Linked DNA regions of Methyloterricola oryzae. The protein of the gene in region 2 interacts with the protein of the main gene of each other region in a pairwise test. Links are inferred from orthologs where the notes say so. Each region holds a gene or a part of one and is shown on either strand. Other genes may lie near its edges.

Region 1 (3,098 bases), on a different replicon or contig from region 2:
GGAGGAGCCCATGGCGAACTCGTCCATGTTCAGCTTGCCCAGCATCACCGCGCCGGCCTGCTGAAAATGCTCGACGACGGTGGCGTTGTAGGATGCGATGAAGTTATCCAGCATCCTGGAGCCGCAGCTGGTGCGGACACCTTGGGTGCAGAAGATGTCTTTCTGGGCGATGGGAACGCCGGTCAAGGGGCCCGCATCGCCTGCGGCCAGGCGCCGGTCCGCGGCCTCGGCCTGATTGAGTGCCTGCTCGCCGGTGACGGTGACGAAGGCATTGAGCGTCGGGTTGATCGCTGCAATGCGGTCCAGGTAGGTTCGCGTCAGCTCGGTGCTGCTGAAATCTTTGTTGCGCAGGCCTTTGGCCAGCTCCACGATGGTCTTGTCGTGCATCGGTAATTTCTCGGGTTCGAATGGTCGGGGCCTGCGGGCTCCGGGTTCGGAATGGGCTCGGACCTGAATACGCGAGCCGCGGACGGAATCTGGGCGGGGCTTATTCGATCACTTTGGGCACCAAATACAGGCCTGCTTCCACCAGCGGCGCATGCGCCTGGAACTGCTCGCGCTGATCCTGCTCGGTCACGCTATCGGCCCGCAGCCTCTGGGCCATATCCAGGGGATGGGCCATGGGCGGCACGTTGGAAGTATCCACGGTACTCATCTGCTCGACGAAATCCAGGATGCCTGACAGGTCGCGGGCGTAGGCATCCACCTTGTCGGCGTCGATGGCGAGCCGTCCCAGCCAGGCAATTTTGTTCACATCTGCAGCGGTTAGAGACATGCGATCCCCTTGAGGTCATTTCGATTTGGTCTGTGTGTGGCCCATCATCATGAACGCGGACAAGCCCCGCAAGCGGCCGAGAAACGCCTCTGCGCCTCCCTGCACCGCGTCCGTCGGTCGGCTCGAGGGCCGGTCCGGTGAGCGATGCGCTATCATATCCCAACTTGCCCTGATCCCCAGCACCTTGCTACATTAAAACAATTTTTCACGGACTTTTTTCACAGGATTGCGACGCTCATGTTCAAACGCCTGCGCGGTTTTTTTTCCAATGACTTGTCCATCGATCTGGGAACGGCCAACACGCTGATATACATACGGGGACAAGGCATCGTGGTGAATGAGCCGTCGGTAGTGGCCATCCGCGAAGACAAGGCGCGGGGGTCCAAGACCATCGCCGCGGTGGGCGCCGCGGCCAAGTCCATGCTGGGCAGGACGCCGGGCAACATCACCGCCATCCGCCCGCTGAAGGACGGCGTGATCGCCGATTTCACGGTCACGGAAAAGATGCTCCAGTATTTCATCCACAAGGTGCACAAGAGCAAGCTGCTGCGCCCGAGTCCCCGCGTGTTGATCTGCGTCCCCTGCGGCTCCACCCAGGTGGAGCGGCGCGCCATCAAGGAATCCGCCGCCGGCGCCGGCGCGCGTGAAGTCTACCTGATCGAGGAGCCCATGGCCGCTGCCGTGGGGGCGGGCCTGCCGGTGAACGAGGCGCGTGGCTCCATGGTCATCGACATCGGCGGCGGCACGTCGGAAGTCGCCGTCATCTCATTGAACGGCATCGTCTATTCCGCCTCGGTGCGCATCGGCGGCGACCGCCTGGATGAGGCGATCATGAACTACGTGCGCCGCAACTACGGCACCCTGATCGGCGAAGCCACGGCGGAGCGTATCAAGCACGAGATCGGCACCGCCTACCCGGGCAGCGAAGTCCGCGAGATCGAGGTCAAGGGCCGCAACCTGTCGGAAGGCATTCCGCGCAGCTTCGTGCTCAACAGCAACGAGATCCTGGAGGCCCTGCAGGAACCCCTGGCCGGCATCGTCCAGGCGGTGAAGCTGGCGCTGGAGCAGACCCCTCCGGAACTGGGCGCCGACGTGGCCGAGCGCGGCATCATCCTCACCGGTGGCGGCGCGCTGCTGAAGGACATCGACCGCCTCATCGCCGAGGAGACGGGGCTGCCGGTGCTCATCGCCGAAGACCCGCTGACCTGCGTGGCGCGGGGCGGCGGCCGGGTGCTGGAACTGCTGGACGAAAAGGGATCGGCGCCTTTTTCGCTGGAATGACGCCGCCGCTGCGTGCGGCGCACGCCTCGGCAGGGAGATAGTTCATCAAACCGATCTTTACCAAGGGACCTTCGCTCAATCTCAGGCTGCTTGCTTGTGTCCTGGCCTCCTTCGCCCTCTTGGCCGCCGAGCAACGCGGCATGCTGAATCCATTGCGCACCAGCCTTGCGGTGCTGGTGTATCCGCTGCAGCAACTGGTGAGTTCGCCGATCAACGGGTGGCGCAACTTGTCCGAAAGCTTGTCCAGTCGCGAGGAACTGCTGAAAGACAACCAGCGCCTGCATGAGGAGCAGATTCGGCTCAAATCGCAGCTGCTCAAGTTCGATTCCCTGCAACAGGAGAACATCCGCCTGCGCGGCCTGCTGGAAACCTCGTTCAAGCTGGGCGAGCAGGTGCTCATCGCCGAACTGCTGGAAGTCAACCTGGTCCCCTACGAGCACGTGGTCATGGTCAACAAGGGCAGCCGCTTCGGCATCTATCCGGGGCAGCCGGTGGTAGACGCCAGCGGCGTGGTTGGACAAGTCCTGAGAGTCACGCCCTACAACGCCCAGGTGATGCTCATCACCGATCCAAACCACGCGATTCCGGTTCAAGTAAACCGCAATGGCCTGCGCACCATCGCCCTAGGCTCCGGACAAATCGACAAACTCTACCTGCCCTATCTGACCAGCAATGCGGATATCAAGCCCGGCGACCTGCTGGTGACATCGGGCATGGGCGGGGTTTTCCCGCAAGGTTACCCCGTGGCGACCGTGACCACCCTTTCCACGCAGACCAGCCCCTTTGCCAAGGTCACGGCCGTGCCCCTGGCCAAGCTGGACCGAAGCCGCGAATTGCTGATGGTATGGAGCAAACAGGACCCGATCCCGCGCATTCCGCCGCCCGCTGAGCAGGCGCCGGAAACGCCGGCGCCCTCAGCCGCGCCGACGCCGAACCCCGCGATCCGGGGCAAGGCCCGGGGAGCGCCCCATGCCCGCCAATAATCCGATCGCCACGCTGGTCGTGGCCTTCAGCCTGATCCTGGCGATGGCCATGAGGATCG
Region 2 (3,167 bases):
TCAACACGGTGCCGGGCATGACCGACCATAGCCTGGTGCCCATGGCGGCCAGGTCCGCCGGCATTGACTTCGACGAGCTGGTCTGGCGGATATTGGAATCCAGCCTCTGACCGCACGTGGGCACGCAGCGCAAAGGATCCCCGGAAAAGGGGCGCAGGGAGCAGAGCAAGGCGCGCTTCCCGCTGTTCCCGCTACTCGCTCTGCTGCTCGTGGCGGCAGGCGGATATTGGTTATGGCGGCAGGGCGTGGACTTCAACCGGGAGTGGTTTCCGGTTCGCTATGTTCGGGTTGAGGGCGGAATTGAAAACCTGAACACGGGAAAGCTCAGGGAGGTGTTGGCGCCGGCGGTGGCGGCCGGGTATTTCTCGCTGGACATAGGCGAGGTGGAAGGCGCTGCGCGCTCCTGTCCGTGGGTCGAGAGCGTTGAGGTGAGCCGGGTGTGGCCGGACACCCTGGTGGTGACGGTCAAGGAGCACGTGCCGGTCGCCCGCTGGGGCGAGAAGGCGATGCTGGATACGCGCGGCGAGCGATTCGCCCCGGATCGAGTGGAAGGTTTCGAAACGCTGCCGGAGCTGTCTGGCCCGCCTGGCACCGAGCATTACCTGCTGAGCACCTTGGCGCAATTGAACGACCTCCTGGCCCCGCAGGGGTTCAAAGTGGCGACCCTTGAGGTCAGCAAGCGCAGGGCCTGGACTCTGCGCCTGGAGAACGGGCCGGACATGTTTTTGGGGCGGCGCGAGCCGGTGGCGGCCGTGGAACATTTCCTCTCCCTGGTGGGTAAGTTGGGAGAGAATCGGCTAGCGCACCTATTGCGGGTGGACCTGCGCTATCCCAATGGCTTTGCCGTGGTATGGCGGCCCGAGGCGGAAGGTCTGCTGGAAGGCAGCGAAGCGCCCAGCGCAGGACTAAATCGATTGGAACAGGCCACTTGGGTGGCTCTAGAGACGCAATGAGAAATGGCTAGAAAATCGGATCGGAACTTGATCGTGGGACTGGATATCGGCACCTCCAAGGTCGCCGCCATCGTCGGTGAACTGAACGAGGATGGCGAGATCGAGGTGATCGGTATCGGTTCGCACCCTTCCCGTGGCCTCAAAAAGGGCGTCGTGGTCAATCTGGAAACCACTGTCCAGTCCATACAGCGCGCCATCGAGGAAGCCGAGCTGATGGCGGGCTGCCGCATCCACTCCGTCTACGCGGGGATCGCCGGCAGCCACATCAGCAGCATGAATTCCCATGGCATCGTCGCCATCAAGGACAAGGAGGTCACCCAGAGCGACGTGGATCGGGTGATCGACTCCGCCCGAGCGGTCGCCATACCTGCAGACCAGAAGATTTTGCACATCCTGCCCCAGGAGTTCGTGATCGACCGCCAGGAGGGCATCAAGGAGCCCATCGGCATGTCCGGTATCCGCCTGGAAGCGAGGGTGCATATCGTGACCGGCGCCGTGAGCGCGGCGCAGAACATCGTCAAGTGCATCCGCCGCTGTGGCCTGGAGGTCGAGGACATCATCCTCGAGCAGCTGGCCTCCTGCTCCGCGGTGCTGACTGAAGATGAGAAAGACCTGGGGGTGTGTCTGGTGGATATCGGTGGCGGCACCACCGACATCGCGGTGTTCACCGACGGCGCCATCCGTCACACGGCGGTGATTCCCATCGCCGGCGATCAGGTCACCAATGACATTGCGGTTGCGCTGCGGACACCCACTCAGCACGCCGAGGAAATAAAGATCAAGCATGCCTGCGCTCTGACGCAGTTGGCGAAGCTGGAGGAAACCATCGAGGTGCCCAGCATCGGTGAGCGGCCGACGCGGCAGATATCCAAATTGAACCTGGCGGAGATCGTGGAGCCGCGCTACGAGGAACTGTTGCTGCTGGTGCAGGCCGAACTTCGGCGCAGCGGGTTCGAGGATCTGATCGCCGCGGGCATCGTTCTCAGCGGTGGCAGCGCTCGGGTGGAAGGGTTGGTGGAATTGGCGGAGGAGATATTCCATATGCCAGTGCGGATGGGAATTCCGCAGTACGTCACGGGACTCAATGACGTGGTGCGTAATCCGGTGTACGCGACGGGTGTCGGACTATTGTTGTTTGGAAAACAGCATAACCCGCTGGTGGAGCGGGGTGCCTTGGTTGGCGGAGGTTTTCGGGGTATTTGGGCAAAGATGAAGAATTGGTTCCAGGGTAATTTTTGAAATCCAGTTAAGGCAGTCAAGTCAGGGGGATAACGATGAAATTTGAATTGGTGGATTCTTACAGTCAGAAGGCGGTGATCAAGGTCATCGGCATCGGCGGGGGCGGCGGCAATGCGGTCAACCACATGGCGGCCAGCCATATCGAGGGAGTGGACTTCATCTGCGCCAATACCGACGCGCAGGCCCTCAAGGGCACGCAATCGCGTTCGGTGGTGATCCAGCTTGGCAATGCACTGACCAAGGGGTTGGGCGCCGGGGCCAATCCCGATATCGGACGTCAGGCCGCGAAGGATGACCGGGAGCGTATCCTGGAAGTGCTGGACGGCTCCGACATGGTGTTCATCACCGCCGGCATGGGCGGCGGCACCGGCACGGGCGCCGCGCCGGTGATCGCCGAGATCGCGAAGGAAGCGGGAATCCTCACCGTGGCGGTGGTGACCAAGCCCTTCCCGTTCGAAGGCAAGAAGCGCCGTGCCGTCGCCGAAAAGGGCATCGAAGACCTGAGCCAGTACGTGGACTCGCTCATCACCATTCCCAACGAGCGTCTCCTGCCGGTGCTGGGCAAGGACGTGAGCCTGATCAGCGCATTCGCCGCCGCCAACGACGTGCTCCTGCACGCGGTGCAGGGTATCGCCGATCTGATCACCCGTCCGGGCTTGATCAACGTGGACTTCGCTGACGTGCGCACGGTGATGTCGGAAATGGGCGTGGCCATGATGGGTTCTGGCGTCGCCAGCGGTCCGAATCGCGCCCGCGAGGCGGCGGAGCGGGCCATCCACAGTCCGCTCTTGGACGAGGTCAACCTGCAGGGCGCGCGCGGCATCCTGGTGAACATCGCCGGCGGACCGGATCTGGCCATTGGCGAGTTCGACGAGGTGGGTAGCGTGGTCAACGAGTTTGCCTCGGAAGACGCGCAGGTGGTGACCGGCCTCTCCATCGACCCGGATTTGCAAGACGAGGTGCGGGTCACCGTGG

Evidence for each region.
Region 1: the proteins of ftsA (region 2) and EK23_RS17325 interact in binary tests that used the Escherichia coli proteins (3 or more experiments, as listed by UniProt). The link is inferred for Methyloterricola oryzae from one-to-one orthologs.

What each region holds. Positions count from the first base shown.
Region 1 is NZ_JYNS01000016.1:44,219-47,316, reverse strand. Bases 255-3,034 are described here. They hold EK23_RS17325 (rod shape-determining protein), read left to right. Parts: upstream 255-1,012; coding sequence 1,013-2,056; downstream 2,057-3,034. Other genes in these bases: mreD (rod shape-determining protein MreD), read left to right, coding at 3,026-3,034; mreC (rod shape-determining protein MreC), read left to right, coding at 2,101-3,034; gatC (Asp-tRNA(Asn)/Glu-tRNA(Gln) amidotransferase subunit GatC), read right to left, coding at 488-775; gatA (Asp-tRNA(Asn)/Glu-tRNA(Gln) amidotransferase subunit GatA), read right to left, coding at 255-387. In the rest of the region: more of gatA, read right to left, coding at 1-254; more of mreC, read left to right, coding at 3,035-3,039; more of mreD, read left to right, coding at 3,035-3,098. UniProt on the Escherichia coli protein: Forms membrane-associated dynamic filaments that are essential for cell shape determination. Acts by regulating cell wall synthesis and cell elongation, and thus cell shape.
Region 2 is NZ_JYNS01000006.1:215,177-218,343, reverse strand. The notes cover bases 226-3,074. They hold ftsA (cell division protein FtsA), read left to right. Parts: upstream 226-956; coding sequence 957-2,192; downstream 2,193-3,074. Other genes in these bases: ftsZ (cell division protein FtsZ), read left to right, coding at 2,228-3,074; EK23_RS10695 (cell division protein FtsQ/DivIB), read left to right, coding at 226-953. In the rest of the region: EK23_RS10700 (D-alanine--D-alanine ligase), read left to right, coding at 1-110; more of EK23_RS10695, read left to right, coding at 117-225; more of ftsZ, read left to right, coding at 3,075-3,167. UniProt on the Escherichia coli protein: Essential cell division protein that assists in the assembly of the Z ring. May serve as the principal membrane anchor for the Z ring.